Regions from separate parts of the Variovorax xiamenensis genome, predicted to be linked through region 1. Evidence: predicted binding sites of a transcription regulator. Region 1 holds the regulator's gene; each other region holds the start of a gene.
The links. The regulator sigma-54, encoded in region 1, starts transcription at its own class of promoters, with help from an activator protein. The targets are predictions, from matches to a motif close to TGGCANGNAANCTGCTTT.

Region 1 (3,428 bases):
CCCCGGGCGGACGCGTCAGGACCATCCTCACCCCCAAGGCCGCCACCGCCCCGGCTGCCGGCGCCTCGGCCCCGGCCGGTGCGAAGGCACCGCCGCCGGCTCCCACCCCGGCGCCCGGCAAGGGCCTGCGCCAGAGCACCACGCTCGGCAGTGACCAGGGAGACACGCGCAAGTGATCGAATCCGCAGGAACGCAGGACGCCAACGGCGCACCGGGCAGCCGCCTGGTCGCGCGCGGCCTGAAGAAGAGCTACGGCAGCCGCACGGTCGTCAAGGACGTCTCGCTCGACGTGCAGAAGGGCGAAGTCGTCGGGCTGCTCGGGCCGAACGGCGCCGGCAAGACCACCTCGTTCTACATGATCGTGGGCCTGGTGCGCGCCGACGCCGGCGACATCACCATCGACGGCGAGCCGATCGCCCACATGCCGATCCACCGCCGCGCCCGCATGGGCCTGAGCTACCTGCCGCAGGAAGCCTCGATCTTCCGCAAGCTCACGGTCGAGGAAAACGTGCGCGCCGTGCTCGAGCTCCAGAGCGAGCCCGACGCGAACGGCAAGATGGTGGCCCTGTCGAAGGAGCACATCGAGGAGCGCCTGACCGACCTGCTGGCCGACCTGCGCGTCGACCACCTGCGCGATTCGCCTGCGCTGGCGCTGTCGGGCGGCGAGCGCCGCCGCGTCGAGATCGCGCGCGCGCTGGCCACGCAGCCGCGCTTCATCCTGCTGGACGAGCCCTTCGCCGGCATCGACCCCATCGCGGTGATCGAGATCCAGCGGATCATCAGCTTCCTGAAGGAGCGCGGCATCGGCGTGCTCATCACCGACCACAACGTGCGCGAGACGCTGGGCATCTGCGACCACGCCTTCATCATCAGCGACGGGCACGTGCTGGCACAAGGCACGCCTTCGGAGATCGTCGACAACGCCGAGGTACGCAGGGTGTACCTGGGCGAGCACTTCCGCATGTAAGGGGCGGGGGCGGTTTCCACCATGAAGCAAGGGCTGTCCCTTCGCGTTTCGCAGCATCTGGCACTCACGCCGCAGCTGCAGCAGTCGATCAGGCTGCTCCAACTCTCCACGCTCGAGCTGAGCCAGGAGGTGGAGCAGATGCTCGACGAGAACCCCTTTCTCGAGCGCACCGCCGAGGAAGCCGTGCGCGAGGAATTCGGGCTCGAGACGGCGGACGCTCCGATCCCGCGCGACGACGGCGGTGACGGTGGCGAGGGCGGCGAAAGCGACTTCGCGCCCACGGCGCCCGGCCCGGCCGCCACGACCTCTTCCGAAACCAGCTCCACCGCGGCCGCCGACTCCGACGGCCCCGCCGCCGAAATCGCCGAGCGCGAGCCCGACTGGGAAGGCGATGGCACCGTCGACATGGCGCCCGACGACAGCGAATGGGGCGGCGACGCCCCGGCGCGCCAGAACAACGCCGGCGACGACGATCGCGCCGATGCCACCGAGCTCGCGCGCAGCCAGGAGTCGCTGCAGTCCTTCCTGCACCGCCAGGCGCTGAGCCTGCGGCTGAGCGAGAACGACAGCGCCGCGCTGCGCTTTCTCATCGAATCGCTCAACGACGACGGCTACCTCGAAGACTCGCTGCCCGCGCTCGCCTCGGGCCTGGCCGGCGACGACAACGACCAGTTCGACGACCTCGTGCACCACTTCCAGGTGGCGCTCGGCCTGCTGCAGAGCCTGGAGCCCGCCGGTGTCGGCGCGCGCGACCTGGGCGAATGCCTGAGCATCCAGCTGCGCGCCATGGCCAGCGACGACGAGACCGAGGAAGAAGAGCAGGTCCGCAAGACCGCCATCGCCATCTGCAAGCAGCCGATGGAGCTGCTCGCGCGCCGCGACTTCAAGCGCCTTGCCACGCTCACCCGCAGCAACGAGGAGCTGGTGCGCTCGGCGCTGCAGGTCATCGCGCGGCTGGAGCCCAAGCCGGGCCGCAGCTTCGTCGACGTCGAGCGCAACATCATCATTCCCGACGTGATCGTCACCAAGACGGGGCGCGGCACGAACGTGAAGTTCCGCGTCATGCTCAACCCCGAGGTCATGCCGCGCCTGCGCGTGCACGACATCTACGCCGGCGCGCTCAAGTCGCACAAGGGCGAGGGCAGCCAGGCGCTGTCGCAGCGGCTGCAGGAGGCGCGCTGGTTCATCAAGAACATCCAGCAGCGCTTCGACACCATCCTGCGCGTGAGCAACGCCATCGTCGAGCGGCAGAAGAGCTACTTCGTGCACGGCGAGCTGGCCATGCGTCCGCTGGTGCTGCGCGAGATCGCCGACGAGCTGGGCCTGCACGAATCGACCATCTCGCGCGTGACCACCGCCAAGTACATGGCCACGCCCTTCGGCACGGTCGAGCTCAAGTACTTCTTCGGCTCGGCGCTGGGCACCGAGACCGGCGGCAACGCATCGAGCACCGCGGTGCGCGCGCTCATCAAGCAGTTCGTCGGCTCCGAGAGCGTGAAGAAGCCGCTGTCGGACAGCCAGATCTCCGAGATGCTGAAGGAGCAGGGCATCGAGTGCGCGCGCCGCACCGTCGCCAAGTACCGCGAGGCGCTGCGCATCGCGCCCGCCAATCTTCGCAAGGCCCTGTAGAAAGACACCGCCGATGAACCGAGGCCTGATGTCGCGCTGTGGGCATTGGGTCTTCGCCATGGTGGCGGTGCTGCTGCTCGCAGGCTGCGCCACGCTGCCCGACGAGGCACCGCGCACACCCACCAAGGCCATGGCCGTCTCGGCCGACACCGCGCTCGGCAAGATCGCGCTGGCTTCCCAGCCCGACCCCGACCTCAGCGGTTTCCGCCTGATGCCCGGCGGCGACTTCGCCTTCGACACCCGCATCCAGCTGGCCCGCCGCGCGCAGCGCACGCTCGACGTGCAGTACTACCAGATCGAGAACGACGAGACCGGCCGCTACCTGCTGCGCACCCTGCGCGACGCCGCCCAGCGCGGCGTGCGCGTGCGGCTGCTGATGGACGACCTCTACACCTCCGGCGAAGACGAGCTGCTGCTCGGCCTCGCCGCCACGCCCAACGTGGAGCTGCGGCTGTTCAACCCCTTTCCGGCCGGGCGCGGCAGCCTGCTGAAGCGCTTCACCGCCTCGCTCTTCGACTTCAGCCGCGTCAATCGCCGCATGCACAACAAGCTCTTCATCGCCGACGGCGCGATGGCGGTGGCTGGCGGGCGCAACATCGGCAACCAGTACTTCAGGCGCACCGCGGGCGAGAACTTCATCGACCTCGACACCTTCGTCACCGGCGCGCTCATCCCGCGCCTGGGCAGCCTCTTCGACCAGTACTGGAACAGCGTCTACGTGCGGCCGATCCAGTCGGTGGCCGGCAGCAGTCTCTCGCGCGAGGAGCTGCAGAAGCGCTTCGAGCTCGCCACCGGCCCCGACACCACGCCGCCGCCGCCGAAGCCCGCGCCC
Region 2 (3,428 bases), 1.4 Mb from region 1:
CGGCCTTCTTCGAGGGCACCGACTGGACCGTCAACTTCCTCATCAACCTCGGCCACGGCGACGCGTCGAAGGTTTTCGGCCGCCTGCCGCGGCTGGCCTTCGACGAGGCCTGCGTGCTGGCCTGAAGGAGCCGCGCGACATGCTGCACAACGTCATGGCCTCGAACCCCGTCTCCCCATCGGCATCGATTCCCCCCGGCCTGCAGAAGGCCGATTTTCGCAATGCGATGGCGCGGCTGGGTGCTGCGGTGAACATCATCACCACCGACGGTCCCGCGGGCCGTGCCGGCTTCACAGCATCGGCCGTCTGCAGCGTGACCGACGAGCCGCCGACGCTGCTGGTGTGCCTGAACCGTTCGGCCTCGGTGTACCCGGCGTTCAAGGCGAATGGCGTGCTGTGCGTCAACGTGCTCGCCGCGGGGCATCAGACCTTGTCCGCCCTCTTCGGGGGCAAGACGCCGATGGACGAACGCTTCGCCGCAGCCCGCTGGAGCAGCAAGACCACCGGTTCGCCGATGCTCGACGATGCGGCCGTGTCCTTCGATTGCCGCGTGGTGCATGCCACCAGCGCGGGCACGCACGACGTTCTGTTCTGCGAGGCCGTCTCCATCGCCATCGGCGGTGCGGCGCAGGGCCTCATCTACTTCGACCGGCAGTACCACGAGATCGCGGCACCGCAGCAGCACTGACCGCAGTCAGTGCTGTCAGCGCGGCGCGATGCCCTGGAGGACGATGCGCTGCACGTTCTCCACCGCGCGCTCGAAGAATCCTTCGTCTTCCAGCGTGTGTCCCGACAGCGCCTGCACCTGCACGCCGAAGTCCGCGTAGTGCTGCGTCACGGCCCACAGCGCGAAGATGAGGTGATGCGGATCGACCGGCGCCAGCTTGCCCGCATCGACCCACGCGCGGATCACTTCGGATTTCTTCTCCACCAGCTCGCGCAGTTCGCGGTCGAGTTCGTCGCGCAGCAGCGGCGCGCCCTGAATCATCTCCAGGCAGAAGAGCCGCGACGCATCGGGCCGGTCGCGCGAGATCACCAGCTTGCGGCGGATGTAGTCGCCGATGGCCTGGGCCGGGTCCTGCTCGGCGCTGAAGCCGCGCAGCGGTTCGAGCCACAGCGCGAGCAGGTCGCGCAGCACGTTGACGTACAGCTCTTCCTTGTTCGCGAAGTAGTAGAGCAGGTTGCTCTTCGACACGTCGGCGCGCGCAGCCACCTGGTCGATGGACGTGCCATGCAGGCCGAAGCGCGAGAACAGCCCCAGCGCCGCGCCGAGGATCGCGCTGCGCTTGTCCTCGATCTGGCGCAGCCTGCGGTTCACCGAAGAGGCACTGCGCACCGCGCGCTTGCGCGCAGGGCTCTTTTCCTTGTCCTTTTCCTGCTTGGTCTGCTTGCTGGCCGCTGCGGCCAGCGCCTTGGTCTTCGGCATCTTCCCTCGCTCTCCTGCGTGTTCCTGTCCGGTTCCGGCATCCGTGTTGCGCACCACTGTAAGGCCACGGTGCATCGCCTTGCGCCATGACCGTGTTCGCATGCCACCGCGAAGGCCTCGCGGCGCACCATGCTGACGCGACGGACGCTGTTTGTCCATTTGGTCCAACTGGCACAGACGTTGCATGGCGAAAGGCATGCCAAGCATGAGGAAACTGCCATGACCCTGCTGTCCGTTCCCATCATCGATCTAGCGCCCTACTTCGCCGGCACCGCCGAAGGCAAGGCGGAGGTCGCGAAGAAAGTCGACGAAGCCTGCCGCAGCATCGGCTTCCTCGTCATCACCAACCACGGCATTTCGCCCGAGCTGATATCGCGCGTGTCCTCGCTCTCGCGCAGGTTCTTCGACATGCCGCTGGGCGAGAAGCGCAAGGTCGATCGTCCGCGCGAGGACGCGGTGCGCGGCTACAGCGCGGTGGGCGAGGAAGGCCTCTCCTACAGCCTCGAGGAGGCGGCGCCGGGCGACCTGAAGGAATCGTTCTCCATCGGCCCCTCGAACGTGCCGGACGACGACTACCACCGCGGGCCTGCCGCAGGCCCGCACTTCGAGCCCAACAGCTGGCCGCCCATCGACGGCTTCCGCGAAGCCTACGAAGGCTACTTCGAGGCAATGAGCGATCTCTCGCGCTCGCTGATGCGCGTCTTCGCGCTCGGCCTGTCGCTGCCCGAATTCTTCTTCGACGACAAGATCGACAAACACATCAGCATGTTCCGCGTGCTGAGCTATCCGCCCCAGCGCGAGCAGCCGCTGCCCGGCCAACTGCGCGCGGGCGCGCACAGCGACTACGGCAGCCTCACGATCGTGCTGCCCGACGACAAGGGCCTGCAGGTGTTCAACAAGGCCGGCCAGTGGGTCGACGTGCCGCAGGTCGAGGGCGGCCTGGTGGTCAACATCGCCGACCTCATGATGCAGTGGACCAACGATCAGTGGGTGTCCACGCTGCACCGCGTGATCAACCCGCCCTTCGAAGTGGCGAGCACCAACCGTCGCCAGTCGCTGGTGTTCTTCCACCAGCCCAACTACGACGCGATGGTCGAATGCCTGCCGAGCTGCCTCGCGCCGGGCGAGCAGGCGAAGTACGCGCCCATTTCCTCGGGCGACCACCTCACCTCGAAGTTCGTCAAGCAGACGACCTTCGGCGGCACCAAAGTGGCGGCCTGAACGCATGGCTCACCTGTCCTACGTCAACGTCTTCGCGAAGGACGTGGTCGCGCTCAGCGGCTTCTACCAGCGCGTCTTCGGCTTTCCGGAGATCGAGGCGATCCGCTCGCCCATCTTCCGCGGGCTCGATACCGGCAAGTCGAGCCTTGGTTTCAATGCCCTCGATGCCTACGAGCTGCTGCACCTGGGCGAGTTCTCCGACACGCGCGGCGTGAAGTTCCTGCTGAACATCGACGTCGACAGCCAGGCCGACGTCGACCGCATGGTGCCCGTTGCGCTCGAAGCCGGCGCCACGCTCGTGAAGCCGCCATACGTCACCTACTACAACTGGTACCAGTCGGTGCTGCTCGATCCCGAGGGCAACGTGTTCCGCATCAACTTCATGATGTGACGCGCCTCTGCGTTCCCCTCCCCGCTTTTGCCTCCCTTCCTTCAACGCTTCTTCAACGCCTCTTCTCAAAGGTAGTTCCATGCAGCAGCTGCGCACCCTCACTCCCGGCCTGGGCCTAGCGATGACCATCGCGGCCGGCGGCGCGTTCTTCACCACGCTGCCCGCCGCGGCCGCCGACGGCTTCACGCTCAAGGACAAGCCGAAGATCGCGATGCTCTACTTCGGCCCCAAGAACGACGGCGGCTGGACGCAGGCCTTCGACGAGGCCCGCGTGAAGATCGAAAAGGAGATCGGCCAGAAGATCCAGTTCGTGGAGAACGTGCCCGAGGACGCGTCGGCCATCAAGCCGGCGGCCGAGAAGTTCATCCAGCGCGGCGCCAACATCGTGAT
Region 3 (3,428 bases), 1.8 Mb from region 1:
TGAGCAGCTTCTTGGGCTCGAGGTCGAGGGTGCCGTCGAAGAGCGCCGTCACCTCGAAGTCGCCGAGCATCATGCGGTAGAAGCCCGGCGCCTGGGTCTTGACCTGCGGCGCGCCGGCCAGCGCCGTGGAAGAAAACGAAAGCATCAGCAGGCTGCCGGCCAGCGCGGCGATGCCTTTGCGCAGCCAGCGAGCGGGTGTTGTTGTCATGGTTCGGCTCCTCGGTGGTTTGAAGGGGCGCCGAGAATAGCCGAGGCAGGCCGGCCCTGCAGGGCGCCAGCCTACCAGTTGACCTCGCGCTCCGGCGTGGCCGAGATATGGTGGATCGACAGGTCGGCGCCGTCGTATTCCTCTTCCTGCGACAGCCGCAGCCCCGCCACAGCCTTCAGCGCGCCGTACACCGCCGCACCGGCCAGCGCGGCCCAGGCCACGCCCATGACGGTGCCGATGAGCTGCGCCCACACGTTCACGCCGCCGATGCCGCCCAGCGCCTGCGTGCCGAAGATGCCGGCCGCGATGCCGCCCCAGGTGCCGCACAGGCCATGCAGCGGCCACACGCCGAGCACGTCGTCGATCTTCCATTTGTTCTGCGTGAGGGTGAACAGCTTGACGAAGATGCCGCCCGCCACGCCGCCCACCACCAGCGCACCCAGCGGGTGCATCAGGTCGGAGCCGGCGCACACCGCCACGAGGCCGGCGAGCGGGCCGTTGTAGACGAAGCCCGGGTCGTTCTTGCCCATGGCCAGCGCCACCAGCGTGCCGCCCACCATCGCCATCAGCGAGTTGACGGCCACCAGGCCCGAGATCTTGTCGATGCTCTGCGCGCTCATCACGTTGAAGCCGAACCAGCCCACGCACAGCACCCAGGCGCCGAGGGCCAGGAAGGGAATGTTCGACGGCGGATGCGCGCTCAGCGAGCCGTCGCCCCGGTAGCGGTTGCGCCGCGCGCCCAGCAGCAGCACCGCCGGCAGCGCCAGCCAGCCGCCCACCGCGTGCACCACCACCGAGCCCGCGAAGTCATGGAACTCGTGGCCGGTGAGCGAGGCGATCCAGTCCTGGATGCCGAAGTGCTTGTTCCAGGCGATGCCCTCGAAGAGCGGATAGACGAAGCCGACGATCACCGCCGTGGCGATCAGCTGCGGCCAGAACTTGGCGCGCTCGGCGATGCCGCCCGAGATGATGGCCGGAATGGCCGCGGCGAAGGTCAGCAGGAAGAAGAACTTCACCAGCTCGTAGCCGCTCTTTGCCGACAGTTCGGTGGCACTCACGAAGAAATGCGTGCCGTAGGCCACTCCGTAGCCCACCAGGAAATACACGATGGTCGAGACCGAGAAGTCGACCAGGATCTTCACCAGCGCATTGACCTGATTCTTCTTGCGCACGGTGCCCAGTTCGAGAAAGGCAAAGCCGGCGTGCATGGCCAGGACCATGATGGCGCCGAGAAGGATGAACAGCGCATCTGCGCCCTGTTTGAGTGCGTCCATTGGAGCTTCTTGCGGATTTTTGGTTTGAATTGGTGCGCCGCACCCGAATCAACCAGCGCGGCCGGCCAATGAAGCAAAAATGGTGCCCGAAGGCTCTCTCATGGTGCGAAATGAACCAATAACGGGCCGGTCACGGCCCGCCGCGCACCGGATCAGGCCGCGCCGATGCCCGTGCGCAGGGCGTCCCGGTAGCGGCGGCTGCAGGGCACGGTGGTGCCGTCGTGCATGTGCAGCCGGGCGTCGCCGCCGTCCAGCGGCTCGATTTCCCTGATGCGCCCCAGGTTCACCGCATGGCTGCGGTGCACGCGCGCGAAGAGCGCGGGGTCGAGCTGGGTCAGGAAATCGGTCAGCGTGGAGCGCAGCAGGTAGTCGTGGCCGTTGACGTGCAGGCCGACGTAGTTGCCCTCGGCCTGGAGCCAGTCGATGTCGGTGGCGGCAATGAGGAACTCGCGGCGCAGCTTGCGCACCAGGAAGCGCTCGGGGCGCGCGGGCGGCGATGGTGGCGACGGCGGGGGCTGGGGTGTTTCCGGCATCGAGGGTTCGAAACCCTCCGGTTCCGCCACTGCGGGCGCCGGAGCCGGAGGCGGCATCGCGGCCCCCTCCTCCGGCGCATCCAGCACCCGAGCCTCCCCCTGCAACCGAAGCAGGAACAGCCGGTAGGCCCAGATGCCGAAGACGATGCTCACGTACACCCGCACGTCCTTCAGGTACTCGTAGCCCCACTGCCCGACCCAGCTCCAGAAGTCGTAGCGCTCGCCGGCCATGGCGTAGACCAGCGAGCGCAGCCCGAACATGCCCGCGACGTGGACCACGCTGAACACCACGCTCGCCGCCGCATGCCACGCCAGAAAGCGCAGCGGGCGGGTGCGCACCAATGGCGACAGCCGGCGCTCCACCGCGAACAGCGCCGGCACCAGGAGCAGCAGCACCAGGTGGCTGGACACCTCCCAGGTCGCGACCTCCCAGTTGGGCCGCGGCACGGCGCGCGTGCGCACATCCATGATCGCCACCATCGTGCTGAACGCGGCCTGCAGGCTCATCAGCACGATCCAGAACGCCACCTCCAGCGGGCGGCGGATCGGTGCGTAGCGCTCGTAGAGATTCTTGCGGGGGTCTCCCATGCGGGGAATTCTCGCGAAAACAGGCCCCGGGGCCGGTTTTTTCGCCCCGGATTTCGTCCCCGCCGGCCACCGCTCGTCACAAAGCCGGGACGATCCGTCCCCTGGCCGCGCCGCGCGGGGGCGACCGGGCCGAGCATGGCGACCTTCCCGCTTCGAGGAACCGTTCATGACCGCCGCCCACATCCCGCCCGACCACCGCCGCCACGACATCGACGCCCTGCGCGCGCTGGCCTTCCTCTTCGTCATCCTCTATCACGTGGGCATGTACTACGTGGCCGACTGGCCCTGGCACCTCAAGAGCCCGCACGCGGCCGAGTGGCTGCAATGGCCGATGCGCGTCCTGAACCTGTGGCGCATGGACCTGGTCTTTTTGATCTCGGGCGTGTCGCTCGGCTTCCTGAGCCGGGGCCAGGGCACATGGGGACTGCTGCGCAGCCGGGGCCTGCGGCTGATGCTGCCGCTGGCCTTCGGCATGGCGGTAGTCGTGCCCTACCAAGCCTACGCGCAAGGCGTGGCCAACGGGCTGGTCGCACCGGGCTTCGGCGCCTTCCTGCTGCGCTACCTGTCGATGGCCCAGCCGTGGCCGAAGCAGGCCTTCGACGGCGCGGAGTTCGGCATCACCTGGAACCACCTCTGGTACCTGCCCTACCTTTTCATCTACACCGCGCTGGTAGCGCTGACGCTGCCGCTGTGGAATTCGGCCACCGGCCAGTGGGTGCGGCGCGCCTTCAACGGCCTGCGCGGCTGGAGGCTGCTGCTGTTGCCGGTGGTGCCGCTGCTGGTGTTCACGATGCTGCTGGCCTCGCACTTCCCGGCCACGCACAA
Region 4 (3,428 bases), 230 kb from region 1:
GCCCAGCCAGCCGTAGTGGTCGACCGCGCCCTGGAACACGTAGGGCAGCACCGCGTAGGCGCCGCCGAAGGTCATCAGCGCGGCCTTGGTGAAGAACCAGCCCATCTGCGTGAGCGTGCCGTGCCAGCCGTACAGCGCGGTAAGCGCACCCATGGCGCCCAGCCACAGCGCGAGGAACACGCCCAGCACGCGCCAGAAGCGGCCCCAGCCGAAGCGCGCGTGCGCGGGCGTCGGCGTGTCGTCGTCGATGAGCGCCGGGCCGGCCGAGGCCGCCGACGCCGCATGCCCGCCGCCCGGCGCGAAGCGTTCGGGTGCCACCCGGCTGCCCAGGTAGCCGATGGCCCCGGCCACCAGCACGATCAGCGGAAACGGCAGCTGCAGCGCGAATATCGCCACGAAGGCGGCCGCCGCGATCGCCCAGAGCCACGCGTTCTTCAGCACCCGCGAGCCGATGCGCCAGGCCGCGAACAGCACGATGGCCGTCACCGCCGGCTTCACGCCGTACAGCAGCCCCGCCACCGCCGGCACCTGCCCGTAGGCCATGTAGACCCACGACAGCGCGATCAGGATGAAGAGCGAGGGCAGCACGAACAGCACGCCCGCCGCGATGCCGCCCCAGGTGCGATGCATGAGCCAGCCGATGTAGGTGGCGAGCTGCTGGGCCTCGGGGCCGGGCAGCAGCATGCAGTAGTTGAGGGCGTGCAGGAAGCGCTTTTCCGAGATCCAGCGCCGGCGCTCCACCAGCTCCTGGTGCATCAGCGCGATCTGCCCGGCCGGCCCGCCGAAGCTGATGAAACCCAGCTTGAGCCAGTAGCCGAAGGCCTGCCAGAAGCTGACGGAGACAGGCGGCTCGGCTGGGTCTTCGGAGGGAGGCATCGGGCGACTTTCGTGTTTCGCTATTTCAGGAATGCGTCGTAGGCGGTCTTCAGTATCAGCGCGCTCACCACCACGATGAACACCACGCGCACGAAGCCGGCGCCGTGCTTCAGCGCAACCCGCGTGCCCAGCAGGCTGCCGGCCACGTTGGCCACCGCCATCACCAACCCGTAGTGCCACCAGACGTGGCCCTTGGCGGCCAGCAGGATCAGCGCGGCGGCGTTGGTCAGGGTGTTGATGATCTTGGCCGAGGCCGAGGCGTTGAGGAAGTCGTAGCCCATCCAGCGCACGAAGAGGAACACCAGGAAGCTCCCCGCGCCCGGCCCGAAGAAGCCGTCGTACAGCCCGATCGACAGCCCGATGGTGCAGGCCGCCAGCGTCTCGGCGCGCCCGGAGAAGCGCGGCGCGTGCATACGGCCCATGTCCTTGCGCGCCAGCGTGTACAGCAGCACGCCCAGCAGGATCAGCGGCAGCGCCTTGCGCAGGAAGTCGCCCGGGAACATGGTGACGCCCCAGGCGCCCAGCATCGAGCCCGCAAAGCCCAGCAGCGCGGCCGGCCACAGGGCGCCCCAGCGCATCTGCACCCGCTGGCTGAACTGGGCGGCGGCGGCTGCCGTGCCCCAGATGGACGCGCTCTTGTTGGTGCCCAGCAGGGTCGCGGGCGGTGCGCCCGGAAAAACGGCGAACAGCGCGGGCACCAGGATCAGCCCGCCCCCGCCCACGATCGAATCGACAAAACCCGCGAGCGCAGAGGCGCCCGTCACCACCAGCATTTCCATAGGGGGTGGATTGTCTCACCCCGGTGCTATCGAAAAAGTAGCTAAAAAGGCCCGCGCCTCAAGCGTTGGCGCAAATAAAAAAGGCGCCGACCAGCGGCGCCTTCCAAAGTCGAACAGGCATCTCGTACGGAGCCTTTGAAGATTTTTCTTGTTGCTTGGGGGGATTGTCTCCTCGGACCCTCGGCACACGAGCAGGGCCCGTTCGCGAGTGCGCAGACTTTAGGGGCACGCACCTCCTCAGTGCATTGGGAATTACCCGCTTTGCCTTACCGAGGAAGCCAGGTTTGCAAACCAAAGTGTTTCTGATAGTTAACGACGTGGCACGACTTGTGCACGGGGCGCCTGAGTCCATCACTTGAAGAAGAAAAGCGACCATGGCCCTGGCACCGCAAGCCTCCATCAACGCGGCAGACACCGCATGGATGATGACCTCGACCGCGCTGGTGCTGCTGATGACGCTGCCCGGCATCGCCCTCTTCTACGCCGGCATGGTGCGCCGCAAGAACGTGCTGGCCACCATGGCGGCAGTGGTGGCGATCGCCTCGGCGGTCTCGCTGACCTGGTTCGCGGTGGGCTATTCGCTGGCCTTCACCGAGGGCTGGCCCTGGCTCGGCGGCACCGCCCGCCTCTGGTTCTCGGGCTTCGAGTACCTGAAGGAGGCCGGGCAGCTCGCGGTGAGCCACGTGGCGCCCAACGTGCCCGAGCCGGTCTACGCGATGTTCCAGCTCACCTTCGCGATCATCACCACGGCCCTCGTGCTCGGCGCCTTCGTCGAGCGCATGCGCTTCTCGGCGATCCTGTGGTTCGCGCTGCTGTGGAGCGTGCTGGTGTACGCGCCCATCGCCCACTGGGTGTGGGAGCCCGGCGGCTGGCTCGCGCAGATGGGCGCGCTCGACTTCGCGGGCGGCTCGGTGGTGCACGTCAACGCGGGCATCGCGGGGCTGGTGTGCGCCTACGCGCTCGGCTCGCGCAAGGGCTATGGCCGCGAAGCCTTCGAGCCCTACAACCTGGCGCTCACCATGACGGGCGCAGGCCTGCTCTGGGTGGGCTGGTTCGGCTTCAATGCCGGCTCGGCGGTGGCGGCCGACGGCCGCGCGGGGCTGGCCATGCTGGTGACGCACATCGCGGCGGCCGCCGGCGCCATGAGCTGGATGCTCGGCGAGTGGATCGTGCGGCGCAGCCCGTCGCTGCTGGGCCTGTGCTCGGGCCTGGTGGCCGGTCTGGTGGCCATCACGCCGGCGGCCGGCTTCGTCACGCCGCCGGCAGCCCTGGCCATCGGCGCCATCGCCGGGCTGGCCTGTTACTGGGGAGCCACCGGCCTGAAGCACCTGCTGGGCGCGGACGACTCTCTCGACGTGTTCGGCGTGCACGGCATCGGCGGCATCGTGGGCGCGCTGCTGACGGGCGTGTTCGCCGACCCGCGCATCTCGGGCGCAACCGGCGACGTGCTGACGCAGGCGATCGCGGTCGGCAGCGTGGCCATCTTCAGTGCGACGGGGACGGCGGTGGTGCTGTTCCTGGTGCACGTCATGGTCGGCCTGCGCGTGGATGCCGACAGCGAGCTGCTGGGCCTCGATCTTGCACAGCACAGGGAACATCTCGGGAGCAGTTGACCTACCGACGGAGGAACCATGCCATCCATGTCCGAAAGCGAACGCATCGCCCTCGCCGCCCGCCTTCACGTGGCGCTGCGGCGAAAGCACGGCCGCGTGACCGACACCGAATGGATGGCGACCAACGCCGAGTACGCCGCCGAGATCGTGCGCATGACCC

Region 2: SFB74_RS30205 (isopenicillin N synthase family dioxygenase) is a predicted target of sigma-54. The motif match lies at 1,596-1,613, and genes of this name have one in related genera.
Region 3: SFB74_RS11295 (ammonium transporter) is a predicted target of sigma-54. The motif match lies at 1,553-1,570, and genes of this name have one in related genera.
Region 4: SFB74_RS02245 (ammonium transporter) is a predicted target of sigma-54. The motif match lies at 1,974-1,991, and genes of this name have one in related genera.

Annotation. Positions count from the first base shown of each region.
Region 1 is NZ_CP139038.1:750,025-753,452, forward strand. It holds gene lptA (lipopolysaccharide transport periplasmic protein LptA) at 1-176, shown strand, start outside; gene lptB (LPS export ABC transporter ATP-binding protein) at 173-967, shown strand; gene rpoN (RNA polymerase factor sigma-54) at 989-2,596, shown strand; gene SFB74_RS03285 (phospholipase D family protein) at 2,610-3,428, shown strand, end outside.
Region 2 is NZ_CP139038.1:6,581,779-6,585,206, forward strand. It holds gene SFB74_RS30190 (malonic semialdehyde reductase) at 1-125, shown strand, start outside; gene rutF (NADH-dependent FMN reductase RutF) at 140-688, shown strand; gene rutR (HTH-type transcriptional regulator RutR) at 704-1,426, opposite strand; gene SFB74_RS30205 (isopenicillin N synthase family dioxygenase) at 1,646-2,647, shown strand; gene SFB74_RS30210 (VOC family protein) at 2,652-3,038, shown strand; gene SFB74_RS30215 (BMP family ABC transporter substrate-binding protein) at 3,118-3,428, shown strand, end outside.
Region 3 is NZ_CP139038.1:2,545,445-2,548,872, reverse strand. It holds gene SFB74_RS11300 (MBL fold metallo-hydrolase) at 1-208, opposite strand, end outside; gene SFB74_RS11295 (ammonium transporter) at 280-1,482, opposite strand; gene SFB74_RS11290 (LytTR family DNA-binding domain-containing protein) at 1,635-2,603, opposite strand; gene SFB74_RS11285 (acyltransferase family protein) at 2,770-3,428, shown strand, end outside.
Region 4 is NZ_CP139038.1:517,916-521,343, reverse strand. It holds gene chrA (chromate efflux transporter) at 1-876, opposite strand, end outside; gene SFB74_RS02250 (sulfite exporter TauE/SafE family protein) at 897-1,655, opposite strand; gene SFB74_RS02245 (ammonium transporter) at 2,030-3,268, shown strand; gene SFB74_RS02240 (hypothetical protein) at 3,287-3,428, shown strand, end outside.